3 regions of the Niveispirillum sp. BGYR6 genome follow, and region 1 is predicted to be linked to each of the others. Evidence: riboswitches for the same ligand, from Rfam matches in the RefSeq annotation. Region 1 holds a riboswitch; each other region holds the start of a gene.
What was found. A riboswitch is a leader RNA that binds a small molecule or an ion and turns the genes downstream of it on or off. The one in region 1 is predicted to bind cobalamin.
Positions count from the first base shown of each region.

Region 2: it holds a riboswitch for cobalamin, as region 1 does, so the genes downstream of both, PCJ49_RS14350 (TonB-dependent receptor) here and PCJ49_RS01305 (HupE/UreJ family protein) in region 1, are expected to answer to the same signal.
Region 3: it holds a riboswitch for cobalamin, as region 1 does, so the genes downstream of both, PCJ49_RS07645 (TonB-dependent receptor) here and PCJ49_RS01305 (HupE/UreJ family protein) in region 1, are expected to answer to the same signal.

Region 1 covers NZ_JANLNL010000001.1:305,557-309,982, forward strand. The annotation lists gene cobN (cobaltochelatase subunit CobN) at 1-538, opposite strand, end outside; gene cobW (cobalamin biosynthesis protein CobW) at 545-1,579, opposite strand; gene PCJ49_RS01300 (DUF1636 domain-containing protein) at 1,592-2,008, opposite strand; cobalamin riboswitch at 2,125-2,370, opposite strand; cobalamin riboswitch at 2,416-2,638, shown strand; gene PCJ49_RS01305 (HupE/UreJ family protein) at 2,674-3,291, shown strand; gene PCJ49_RS01310 (ATP-binding cassette domain-containing protein) at 3,587-4,249, shown strand; gene PCJ49_RS01315 (ABC transporter permease) at 4,246-4,426, shown strand, end outside.
Region 2 covers NZ_JANLNL010000006.1:77,520-81,945, forward strand. The annotation lists gene PCJ49_RS14345 (methyl-accepting chemotaxis protein) at 1-915, opposite strand, end outside; cobalamin riboswitch at 1,122-1,323, shown strand; gene PCJ49_RS14350 (TonB-dependent receptor) at 1,496-3,349, shown strand; gene PCJ49_RS14355 (ABC transporter ATP-binding protein) at 3,403-4,200, shown strand; gene cobU (bifunctional adenosylcobinamide kinase/adenosylcobinamide-phosphate guanylyltransferase) at 4,197-4,426, shown strand, end outside.
Region 3 covers NZ_JANLNL010000002.1:781,953-786,378, forward strand. The annotation lists gene PCJ49_RS07635 (UDP-2,3-diacylglucosamine diphosphatase) at 1-199, shown strand, start outside; gene PCJ49_RS07640 (glycosyltransferase family 1 protein) at 196-1,224, shown strand; cobalamin riboswitch at 1,296-1,551, shown strand; gene PCJ49_RS07645 (TonB-dependent receptor) at 1,877-3,859, shown strand; gene PCJ49_RS07650 (PepSY domain-containing protein) at 3,859-4,426, shown strand, end outside.

The DNA of each region.
Region 1 (4,426 bases):
TGGCATAGGGGGCAACCAGCGGGGCGGCCACGGCAGCGGGAATATCCTTCCCGCCATCCAGCAGGCTGCCCATCCCCCGCACCAACCCGTCGGCATTGGCCATGCCACCGGCGCGGAACAGGGCCAGCAGGCGGGACAAAGCGGGGCCGGGCAGGGTGGACAGGTCCGCCAGCCGTGGATCGTCCCGATCCTCCCCCGGCAGCAGGGCCAGTTGGATGCCATGGCGCTGGCAGCGCTGGGCCAGACTTTCAGCACCATAGCGCCACCAGTCCAGCCCGCCCAGCACCCGCACCACGATCAGTTTGGCATGGCGGGCCGTGCGGTCCAGCCACAAATCCACTGACATCGGGTGCGCCAGCACGCGCAGATTGACCAGCCCCAGGCCCCAGCCCACACTAGCGGCGGCATGGGCCGCCCCCAGTGATTGCAGGTCGCTGTCGGAAAAACTGGCCACCAGCACGTCGGCCACCGGCTGGGCAATATCGACGGCTGCCGATTGCTCATCCAGAAGGGCGCTGCTGGTGGCCAGAAGATGCATGGTGGATCAGCCGGCCAGAAGGGCGGCCACGGCAGCGCGGTCAAACCCGTGCAGCCCGATGGCGACCAGTTTGCCCTGCCGTTCCTCAAACTTCTCCCACAGCCGGTCATAATATTGGTTCACCCGGCCCCCCACCGCCTGCACGGCCAGCCGCATCGGCTTGCCGGCCACGGCGACATGGCCCTTCACCCGCAGAATGCCATGGTCACGGGCCAGCGCCTCAATCCGGGCGGTCAGAGCGGCGGCATCGGCCAGCGGCGGCACGGGCACGACCACGCTGTCGAAATCATCATGATCATGGTCTTCTTCCGCGTCATGATGGGTGCGGCGGTTTTCGATATCCTGCTCCGTCGCCAGCCCCAGGCCCAGCAGCAGGTCAGGCGAAACCCTTCCTTCCACGGCAGGGATGATGCCGACACCGCGCGGCAGGGCGCGTTCCACGGCGGCACGGGCGCGGGCCTGGCCCGCCGCGTCCAGCAAATCATCCTTGGTCAGCACCACCAGATCGGCACAGGCAATCTGGTCGCCAAACACCTCTTCCAGCGGGTTGTCATGGTCCAGCGCCGGGTCGGCGGCGCGCTGGCTTTCCAGGGCGGCCAGATCGCCGGCCACCTGACCATCGGCCAGGGCAGCACCATCCACCACGGCCACCACGGCATCCACCGTCACCCTGCCCTTGATCGCCGGCCAGTTGAAGGCCTGCACCAGCGGTTTGGGCAGGGCCAGACCGCTGGTTTCAATCAGGATATGCTCGACCGCCGGCTGGCGGGACAGCAGCACATCCAGCGTGGGCGCAAAATCATCGGCCACGGTGCAGCACAGGCAGCCATTGGCCAGTTCGACGATATTTTCATCCGGGCAGGTCTCATCCCCACAGCCCTTCAACAGCGCACCATCCACGCCGACATCGCCGAATTCATTGACGATCACCGCCAGCCGCCGCCCGCCGGCATTGCCCAGCAGGTGGCGCACCAGGGTGGTTTTGCCGGCACCCAGAAAGCCGGTGATGATGGTGCAGGGCACCTTGTTGAGATTGCTCATGGTTTTGGACTTTCAACCGGCAGCGATGGGGGCGGGGAAGGCGGGCAGGCGGGCGATCAGCCCCTTTTTCAGGGCGGGCGGACGGGTGCGCCAGGGCAGCAACCCATCCTGCGATTCCGCCAGCAGCCGGGCGGCGGCCAGCAGGTCGGCGGGGCCGCTGGCCGGGTCAATCTCCCCGAACAGATATTGCCAGCGCCCGGCACATTGCAGCGCGGCCGACGGGCCACGGTTGCAGTTGCCCAGGCAATCCACCACCTGCACCGCCACGTCATTGGGCTGGCTGTCGCACAGGCCGCGCGCCAGCACGGCCCCCGGTCGTTGGTCGGGGGCCAAGTCCGGCGGCGCATCAGGCCCCCGGCAGGAACGGCAGACGGACACCACGGGCCGAACCGGCCCGGCATCTGCTGCAATCATCATCTGGTCGGTCATCTTCCCCGTATCCGGCCGTTCTTTCCAGGGATGCCGGACAGGGAAGCACCGCGATCAAGGCGGCTCCATCGGCGCAGGCAGAAAGCTGGCCGACCGGCACCGGGGCACCCCGCCCGAAACCGTCCCTGACGCGCGGCAGGTCTCCTGGCTCATGGGTCATCACCTGTTCCGCCTTCCCGGTTCCGGTAAAGAACCAGTGGCCTGGATGAAACAGGCTCGCCACACACAGTTGCGGGGGCAGCCACGGTCGCCGATGTGCCCGTCCCGCTTATCGGATTGGGCAAAACATCAGGTCCGTGTTCCCTTTTAACGCCGACCGGGTTGCACAGGCCCGGCCGACGACCGGCGCAATTGGCAATAGACCGGATGGCAGAGGCGCTTGTCAATCATCCCGGCTTGGCCCCATAGTGGCGGCGCATTCCAACGGTTGCCGGATTCAATACCGGCATGAAAAGGGAACGCGGTCGGCCGGACCCCATCCGGTTACAAGCCGCGGCTGCCCCCGCAACTGTGTGCGGCGAGCGTTCGGTCCATTCAGGCCACTGGTTTTCATGCTTGAAAACCGGGAAGGCGGACCTGACGCGCCATCAGCCGCAAGCCAGGAGACCTGCCGCTGGAACCATAGCCGCAACCGTCCTCGGAGGGAGGACGTAAGAGGAGGAAGTATGTCGTTTCAATTCCGCTGCACCGCTGGCTGCGGTGCCGCCCTGGCGGCCAGCCTGATCGCCACGCTGCCGGCCCATGCCCATCACATGATGGATGGCAAGCTGCCGGCCACCTTCATGCAGGGGCTGCTGTCCGGCCTGGGCCATCCGGTGATCGGGCTGGACCATCTGGCCTTCACCCTGGCCGCCGGTCTGGCCGTGGCCGCCGCCGGCCTGCCGCTGCTGCTGCCGGTGCTGTTCGTTGCGATCTCCTGCATTGGCGTGGGGCTGCATGTGGCGGGTGTCAACCTGCCGGCATCCGAACTGCTGGTGGCGCTGTCGGTGCTGACGGCCGGCAGTGTGATTGCCAGCGGGCGCAAGCTGCCGGTCGCATTCTGGGCCGCCTTGTTCGCCTTTGCCGGCCTGTTCCATGGCTATGCCTATGGCGAGTCGATCTATGGTGCGGAGGCGACGCCGATTGCGTCATATCTGCTGGGTCTCGCGGTGATTCAGTCCCTCATTGCCGTGGGGGCGGCGCTGGCCCTGCGCAACCGCGCCTGGATCGCCGGCCTGTTCCCGCGTTTGGCGGGCGGTTTGGTGGCCCTGGTCGGGCTGGCGGTGCTGGCGACGCAGGTTTGAAAAACTGTTCCAGTATTTTGTGTGTCAGCGCTTCCTCCCCGTCATCCCGGCGAAAGCCGGGACCTAGGGCCACAAGATCGACGTCAACGCCTGTTGATTGATCCGGCTGAAAGGTGGGGCGCGTTGCCCCTGGGTCCCGGCTTGCGCCGGGATGACGGGGAAGGGGTGAACGGATATGTCACTCAAGGCCGGGCCGCTCCCATAGCGCCCGGCCTTTTCTGTCGCATTGTTTTGTTATGTTATAATGTATAAATCGAAGCGAGTTTACCCACGGCAAGGCGGGAGAGCGGTGGCCATGGCCGATGCCCTGATCGAAATTGACAATCTGCGCCATTCCATTGGCGGGCGGGATATCCTGTCTGTTCCGGCGCTGCATCTGGCCAAGGGGCAGCATGGTCTGCTGCTGGGCCCCAGCGGCAGCGGCAAGACCACGCTGCTGAACCTGCTGGCGGGGCTGTTGCCGGTGATGGCGGGCAGTTTCAAGCTGCTGGGCCAGGATATGCGCCAGTTGGGCCCCGCGGGGCTGGATCGGTTACGGGCCCAGCATATCGGCATCGTTTTCCAGCAACTTCATTTGATCGAGGCGGTGACCATCGCCGACAATCTGCGGCTGGCCCAGACGCTGGCCGGTCATGCGGTGGATGAGGCGGTGATCAAGGAACTGCTCTCCCGCGTCGGGCTGGGGGACCGGGCCAAGGCCCGCCCGTCCGACCTGTCGCAGGGGGAACGCCAGCGGGTGGCGGTGGCCCGCGCCCTGGTAAACCGCCCGGCCCTGCTGCTGGCGGACGAGCCGACCAGCGCGCTGGATGATGAGAATTGCGCCGCCGCCCTGGACCTGCTGTTGCAGCAGGCCGATCTGAGCGGTGCCACCCTGCTGATCGCCACGCATGACCAGCGGTTGACGGTGCGGGTGCCGGTGGCCCTGCGCCTGACCAAGCCGGAAGGGATGGCAGCATGAACATGCTCACCCTCAGCCTGGCCTATCTGCGCCAGCGGGCGCTGACCAGCCTGTTGAACCTGCTGCTGCTGGCCCTGGGTGTGGCCACCATCAGCTTTCTGTTGATGCTGGACCGGCGGATCGAGGATCGGTTGGCCCGCGATGTCGCCGGTTTCGACATGGTGGTGGGGGCCAAGG
Region 2 (4,426 bases), on a different contig from region 1:
CGTCACCAGCACGCTCCACTGTTCGGCGGCACCGGCAAAACGGATGGGCAGGGCCACCGCGATACGGTCCACCCCGTCCAGGGTCAGCCGGGCCGTGGCCGGTCGGCCGTTGCCGGCCGCTTCCGCCAGAAGCGGGGCGAGGCCCGGCGTCTCCACCTTGGCGTTCAGCTTGTCGGCCGCCGGATGCACCACCCAATGGTTGTTATGGGCGATCAGCCGCACATCACCCACGCCCATCGGCCGAAAGCTGGCGAACTGCTTTTGCAAGGCGGTCAGTGCCAGATCGGTGGTGGTGATACCCACCGCCTTGCCCTGGCGCCGGATCGGCACGCTGGCCGTCACCATCAGCACATCCTTGCCTTCCACCGGATAGATATAGGGGGCGGTCAGCAGGGTGCGGTTCTGTTCCAGCGGGTCCAGGTACCATTCCTTGATCCCGGCCTCCAGCGTCATCACCAGCACATCAATGCCCACACCCCCACCGCTCTTGCGGAAGAAATAGGGCACGAAGCGCCCCTTGGCATCGGCGCCCGGTGTGCCCAGCTGGCCGGCATCATTGCCATCCAGCCCGTCGGGCTCAAAGGCGATTGTGACGCCGACAATGCCCGGATTGGCATTCACCATCCCCATGGCCTGGGCCGACAACATCTCCCGCGACGGGCGGGCCGAATCCAGCGCCCCTTCCACGAAGCCATTGATCAAATTGGCATTGTGCAGTGCTTGATTGATGATGTCGGCGGCAATCAGCCCATACTGTTGGCTGTTTTCCTGTACCGTCTCTTCCACCCGGTGTTTGGTGTCCTGGTAGGTCAAATATCCTGTGACACCGATCAGGCTGGCCCCCAGCAACAGGCAGACAGCGATGCCTGAAACGACCAGGCGCGCTTTCAGGGATGACTTGAGCAATGTGAGCATCACCATTTCGTCTCCTGCGCACAAGGTGGGAGAAACGGGGTGTTGGATTGTTCCGCATTGCAATATGTCAGCCGATTGTGACGGTCTTTGCATGGAGAGACCAGCCCCAATGCAACGTGTGCGTTTTATCTTTTGGATAGGATGCGTCGGTCGCCGCCTTGCCATGCGCGGCGGTGCGGTGGCTTGATTGCCAAGCATGACCGGCGTATGACGGCCTTATCGATGGTTCCCCCGTAACAGGGGGTGAAAAGGGAACGCGGGCAAGGGCTGGTCACAGCCTGGAGCCGCGGCTGCCCCCGCAACTGTAAGCGGCGAGCGATGCCCATCATGGCCACTGGGAAACTGGGAAGGCCGGGCGGAAGCGACGACCCGCAAGCCAGGAGACCTGCCATCGGCAATGCGTCGCGCGGCCATTGGGCGGGGTGCCCCGGTGGGACGGTTTTCCGTTTCGCGTTGGCGCTTCGGCGGTCCTGACGGGCCGGCTGGGGCGGTTTTCCGGGGCTTAGGCTCCTGTTCCCCGCTTCGCGCCGGTTCAGGCTCCGCCGGACCCAGGTTTTTGCGAAGCGGAGTGAAACCAGAAATGTCGCGTCCCTCTCTTTCCCTTTTCGGCCCGCTGTTGCTGGCTGGTCTTGCCACCCTGCCGGCGGCGGCTCAATCGGCCCCCACCACGGAGCTGGCGGAACTGGTCGTCAGCGCCAACCGTCTGCCCACAGAGGCTTCCCGCGTCGGCGCTTCTGTCGATGTCATTGACCGGGCGGAGATTGATCGCCGCCAGCAGGTGCAGGCCCTGGACCTGCTGAAGCGGCTGCCCGGCGTCTCCATCTCCCGCAATGGCGGCTTTGGGGCCACCTCCACCGTGCGGCTGCGCGGGTCGGAATCCGGCATGGTGAAGGTGCTGGTGGACGGGGTGGAGGTGAACGATGCTGCCAGCACCGGCAACGAATTCGATTTCAACAGCCTGCTGACCGGCGATATCGAGAAGATCGAGGTGCTGAAAGGCCCGCAGAGCGCGCTTTATGGCAATGACGCCATGGGCGGCGTCATCAATATCATCACCCGCCAGGGCAGTGGTGCCCCCCGCGTCACGGCGCTGGCGGAGGCCGGTTCCTATGGCACCTTCCGCCAGCAGGCAGGGATCAGCGGGGCCAGCAACGGCACTTCCTATGCGCTGAACGCCTCCAACCTGCATACCGATGGCTTCTCGCGCACCTTTATCGGGCCGGAGAAGGATGGCAGCGATGCCCGCGCCGTCAGCGGCAAGCTGGCGGTGCAGGCCAATGAGGTGCTGCGCTTCGATGTCAGCGGCGGCTGGTCCTGGCTGGATAGCGATTACGATCCGTTCGGCGCCGATGGTGCCGCCTCCCAGGAAAAGGAAATGTGGCAGGGCCGCGCTGCCGCCGACCTCTCCCTGTTGGATGGCCGCTTCACCAACAATTTTGCCGCCTCCATCGCCAGCACCCAGCGTGATTTCGACGAGCCGACGGGCTGGTACATGAAATCCACCTTCGACAGCCGGCGGGAGGCGCTGGATTACCAGGGCAACCTGCATCTGGGCCGCGATGTCGCCACCTTCGGCCTGTCGGTGGATAGCGAAACCGCCAAGACCACCAATACCACCGCCTTCGGTCTGGAACCCGGCATCGATGACAAGGTGACCACCAAATCGGCCTTCCTGCAATATCAGGCCGAACTGCTGGATAACCTGACCGTCACCGCCGGCGGCCGGGTGGATGATCACGACGCCTTTGGCTCCAAGGCAACCTACCGGCTGACCGGCGCCTATCAGGTACCGCAGAGCGGCACCATCCTGCGCGCGTCTTATGGCACGGCCCACAAGGCACCGACGCTCTATCAGCTTTACGAGCCCAGCTATGGCAATGCCAAGCTGCGGCCGGAGGAAGCCAAGGGCATGGATGCCGGCATTGAACAGCCCTTGCTGGATGGCAAGGTGACGCTAGGGGCCAGCCTGTTCCGCAACCTGTATGACAATCTCATCGGCTTTACCTCGGCCTATGTGAATGTCGCCAAGGCACGGACGCAAGGGGTGGAACTGACCTTCCAGGCCCGTCCGGTGGAAAGCCTGCTGCTGTCCGCCAACTATACCTATCTGGATGCCACCGACCGGGTGACCGGTCGGGATCTGCCGCGCCGGCCGCACCATACCGTCAATGCCAGCATTGACTGGAACGTCACCGATGCGCTGATGCTGGGCACGGCCCTGCGCTATACCGGCAAACAGCTGGATACGGCATCCGCCCGCAGCGCCACGCTGGACAGTTCCACCGTGCTGGATGCCACCGTGCGCTGGCAGGCCTGGGAGCAGGTCAGCCTGTTCGGCCGCATCGATAATGTGCTGGATGCGGATTATCAGGAAGTGCTGAACTATCGTGCGCCCGGCCGCTCGGCCTATGGCGGCGTGCAGGTGCGCTTCTGATGCAGCGGGCGGCCCTGTCTCGGATGGCGGCTGCGGACAAGGGCGGATGTGCGATGAGCCGGCTGGAAGCCACCCAGATCCATCTGTCACGCGGTCCCCGTCCGGTGCTGGCCGGGGTGGATTTCGCCGTTACCGCCGGCCAATGTGTCGGCCTGATCGGCCCCAACGGGGCCGGCAAATCCACCCTGCTGTCGGTGCTGGCCGGGCTGTTGGAGCCATCCGGCGGCCAGGTCAGCCTGGATGGCACGCCCCTGGCCGCCGTGCCAAGGGCCGACCGGGCCCGGCGCATCGGCTATCTGGAACAGGGGGCCGCCTGCCATTGGCCGCTGCGCGTGGATCGGGTGGTGACCCTGGGCCGCCTGCCCCATGCCAGCCCCTGGGGCGGCGAAGGCCCGGCTGACCGCGCCGCCATTGCCCGCGCCATGGACCAGTGCGAGGTGTCGCATCTGGCCGCCCGCACCGTCACCCACCTGTCCGGCGGGGAGCGGGCGCGGGTGATGCTGGCCCGCGCCCTGGCGGGGGAACCCGCCCTGCTGCTGGCCGATGAGCCGGCCGCCGGGCTGGACCCGCACCACCAGTTGCATGTGATGGAACTGCTGGCCGGTCTGGCCGCCGCCGGCACCGGCGTGGTGGTGGTGCTGCATGATCTGGCCCTGGCCGCCCGTTATTGCACCCATCTGGTGCTGCTGGACGAGGCGGGCCTTGTGGCCGCATCCGGCCCGCCCGCCGCCCTGCTGGCCGATGGGGTGATGGAACGGGTCTATGGCGTGGAATTGCTGCGCGGGGAGCGGGATGGCGTGCCCTATGTGCTGCCCTGGCGCCAGCGCCCGGTGCGGGAGCAACAGGCATGACCGCCCGGCTGACCCTGGTGCTGGGCGGGGCCCGTTCCGGCAAAAGCGCCATGGCCGAACGGCTGGTGACCGACCTGCCCGGCCCCTGGACCTATATCGCCACCGCCCAGGCCTTTGATGCGGAAATGCGTCAGCGCATCCGCCAGCATCAGGCCGACCGCGTGCCCGGCTGGCAGACGCTGGAAGAGCCGATGGATCTGGCCGGCGCCCTGGGCAGCGCCGCCGC
Region 3 (4,426 bases), on a different contig from region 1:
GCGGCGGCAGGTGGATGGCGTCATCTGCGGCCATATCCACCATGCCGAAATGCGCGACATGGACGGTGTTCTCTATGTGAATGATGGGGACTGGGTCGAATCATGTACCGCACTGGTGGAACACATGGACGGGCGGCTGGAAATCCTGCGCTGGGCGGATATTGTCGCCTCCCGCACGGCGATGAAGGCGGCAGCGTGAAGCTGTTGATCGTCACGGATGCCTGGCATCCGCAGGTCAACGGCGTCGTGCGCACCCTGACGACGACGCGGGCCGAACTGGAACGGCTGGGCCATCGGGTGGAGGTGATCTCCCCCGACCGGTTCCGCACCATCCCCATGCCGACATATCCGGAAATCCGCCTCGCCCTGGCCCCCGGCCGGCGGGTGCGGCAGATGATTGAGGCGGCCCAGCCCGACGCCATCCATATCGCCACCGAAGGGCCGCTGGGCTTCGCCGCCCGGCGTTACTGCCTGAAACGCGGCCTGCCCTTTACCACCGCCTATCACACCCGTTTCCCGGAATATGTGCGGGATCGCGCGCCAGTGCCGCTGCGCCTTTCCTATGCCTTTGTGCGGCGGTTCCATTCGCCAGCCCATTCGGTGATGGTGGCCACCGCCAGCATTGAGGCTGATCTGGTGCAGCGCGGCTTCACCAATATTCGCCGATGGTCGCGCGGGGTGGATACCGAGCTGTTCCGCCCGCGCGACAAGAGCCTGTTCGACCATCTGCCCCGCCCCGTCTTCATCTCGGTCGGCCGGGTGGCGGTGGAAAAGAATATTGAGGCGTTCCTGTCGCTGGACCTGCCCGGTTCCAAGGTGGTGGTGGGCGACGGGCCGCAGCGGGCGGAGCTGCAGGCCAAATATCCCGGCGTCATCTTTGTCGGCGCCAAGCATGGTGAGGAGCTGGCCCGGCATTATGCCGCCGCCGATGCCTTCGTCTTCCCCTCGCGCACCGACACGTTCGGGCTGGTGCTGCTGGAGGCGCTGGCCAGCGGCCTGCCGGTGGCGGCCTTCCCCGTGCCCGGCCCGCTGGATGTGATCGGCAGCCATCCGGCCGGTGTGCTGGATACGGATCTGCGCCGCGCCTGCCTGAAGGCGCTGGAAATTGATCCCGCGCTGTGTCGCGACCATGCGCTGACCTTCTCCTGGCAGGCCTGTGCCCGCCAGTTCCTGGCCAACCTGCGCCCCTTCACGCCGGAAGGCTTGGCCGATCAGGCGGCTTGATCGCGATCCGCCTTGGCTCACGCCATCACGGGCCGGCGCGGCATAATCTGCCGTTGCCGGCCCGTTTTGATTCGGTTATGCCTAAAGCCGGTGGCGCTTAACCTTTCATGCCACCAACCATCAACACGCCGGTACCGGGAACACAGTGCGGGTCATCTGACCCAAATCTGCGGCTATCCCTGTAACTGTAAGCGGCGAGCGTGACAGACGGGCGGGGCCGCAACCCCGCAGCCACTGGGCACCCCCTGAAAGGGGCCATGCCTGGGAAGGTGTCTGTCAGGCGATGACCCGCGAGCCAGGAGACCGACCGGCGCTGTGTCGCTCTCTGCTTTGGCTCAGGGGTTGGCCGGGGCACGGGTTCACTCTCGTCTTGAGCGACGACCGAGCGGCGGGGGCCGCATCGGAACGTGCCGACGGGTGCCTGGCAACAGGCGCGTCCGACCGCTGGCGCGCGCCTGTTCGCCTGCCGGCGAGATGCCCCCTGCCCTGTTGCAGTGTCGCCAGACGGGGCTGTCGTCGGGGCTTGGACCCGCGCGGCGAAACAGTGCCGGGAACGCGATCTGTAACAGTTTCGGAACAGTAATTAACTCCCGCGGACGGGAGCGAATGTTACGGCAACTGAATGATCGCGCTCATGCATTGTGGGGAACCAATGACAAATAACCAGGTATCCCGGCTGGCCCTGATGGCCCTGGCCGGTCTCACCACCCTGCCCGCCGCTGCCACCGTGGAGATGGCGCCGACCGAGGAAATCATCGTCACCGGCCGTTCGCTGGAGGAAACGCTGCCCCAGGAACTGGCCGCCTATGGCAGTGATCTTGAAATCATCGGCGAACGGCAGATCAAGGAAGGGGGCTTCCGCGATGTTTCCCAGGCCCTGCAGATGCTGACCCCCGGCCTTTACCTGATGCCGCATTCCGGCCCCTTCTCCTATCTCGATATCTCGCTGCAGGGGTCGCGCACCCAGGATGTGCTGTGGCTGGTGGATGGGGTGCGCATCAATAACCGGCTTTACGGCACCACCACGCCGGCCGACACGCTGCCGGCCAGCATGGTGGAACGGATCGAGGTGCTGAAGGGCGGGCAAAGCCTGTTCTTCGGCACCCAGGCCGCCGCCGGCGCCATCAATGTGGTGACGCGCGGCTTCAGCGACACGCCGGACGGGCAGGCCAATATCGGCTTTGACACGCGCGGCACCTATCATCTGGATGGCTATGTCCGGGGCCGCATTGATGCGCATAAGCTGGTGCTTTACGCCACCAAGGAAAAGGCGGAGGGCTATCGCCCCTATACGGTGATGCAGCCCAGCGCCACCCAGCGCGACCGCGGCTTTGATGTCCGCTCCGCCGGGCTGAAATATGGCACGGAACTGGCCGAAGACCTGTCGCTGGAACTGTCCTATCAGCATACCGACGCCAAGGTGGATTTCGCCACCCCGGCCCGCACCTTGCTGAATTACAATGACCGGGACGAGGAGATTGCCAGCCTGCGGCTGGATTACACGCCGACCGGCATCGCCCAGTTCTTCCTGAAAGGCTATTTCCATGATTGGGATACGAAATACGCCAATATCCAGAACAGCCTGACCGGCGGCCCGCCAGTGGTGATCAACCCGCCCGGCACCTATTGGGGCTATCGGGATTACGGGGTGAACGGGGTGCTGAAACTGGCCCTGCATCGCGGCGTGGATTACCTGCTGGGCTATGATTTCCAGAATTTCCATGGCCGCGATGATGTACTGCTGATCGCTGGCAAAACCGAACAGGTTCATGCCGGCATCCTGCAAATCCGCAGCAATGATGATCTCTCCAGCGATCTGAAGCTGGCGGCCGGCGTCCGCTATAACCACACCGATGCCGCCGACAGCACGGTGTGGAATGTCAGCGGCCGCTATGATTTCAGCGAGGCGCTTTATCTGGAGGGGGTGGGCGGCACCTCCTTCCTGTTGCCCAGTGCTGAACAATTATTCGCGGTTGATCCCTGCTGCGCACGCGGTAACCCGAAGCTGGCCCCCGAGCGCAGCCTGTCCGCTAACCTGTCGCTGGGCGGTGCGCTGGAAACGGCGGGCCGGATCACCTGGCAGGTGACCGGCTTTGCCCGCCGCATCAATAACCTGATCACCGACAGCTACAGCAACCCCGCCTTCCCGGACGGGATTTACATCAATGAAGACCGCAAGGTGCAGGTGCGCGGCGGGGAGTTCCAGGTCGGCTGGCAGCCGGATACGGATTGGCGGCTGGATGCCAGCTATACCCATACCCGCTCCCGCAACCAGGGGTCCGACCAGCAACGCGACCGCATCCCGACGGATTTCGCCAAGGCCGGTATCTCCTATCAACCGGTCGACCGGCTTTTCGGTGCCGATCTGGCGGTAAGCTGGACCGGGGATAGCTGGCAGACAGTCAGCGGCTTTGGTCGGCGTAATTACGGCAACCATGTCGTCACCGATCTGGGGGCCCATCTGTTCCTGGACAGTGAGCGGCGGCACCGGCTGGGGGTACGGCTGGAAAACCTGTTTGATGAAGAATACTCCACCCGGCTGGGCAGTGCGGCGGCCGATGCCGGCGGGCGCTTCCTTTATGGTTATCGCGGGGTGCCGCGCACCCTGCATGTCAATTACGGCGTCCATTTCTGATGCCGGCCAGCCTTGTGCACAAGCGTCGCCCGCCGCCCGCCCATTGGCGGGCGGCGGTGCTGCGCGCCACCGTCTGGGCCCATCGCTGGTTGGGCGTGGGCCTGGGCCTGGTCATGCTGGTCTGGTGCCTGTCCGGCTTTGTCATGATGTATGTCGATTATCCACGGCTGACGGCGGAGGAACGTCGGCTGGGCCTTGCCCCCCTGGACCTGAGCCAGCCGCTGGCCGACCTGTCCGCCAGCCTGCCGGCGGAAACCCCATTGGCCGGCTTCCGCCTGGAAATGCTGGGCGACCGGCCGGTGCTGCGCCTGCAACCCGTCGGCGGGCGCGGCCCCCGGCCAGGGGAACAGATGCGGGCAACACCCCTGCTGCTGGACGCCGTGACCGGCCAGTCGGTGGCCGCGCTGACGGCAGAACAGGTGGTGACACTGGCCAATGATGCCGCCCGGCGCAGCGGCATTGCCGGCAGGGCAGAGGCCGCCGAGCTGATCGAGGCGGACCAATGGACGGTGCAGAATGCCCGGCGCCACCAGCCGCTCTACAAGGTGCCCTTCAATGATGCCGCCG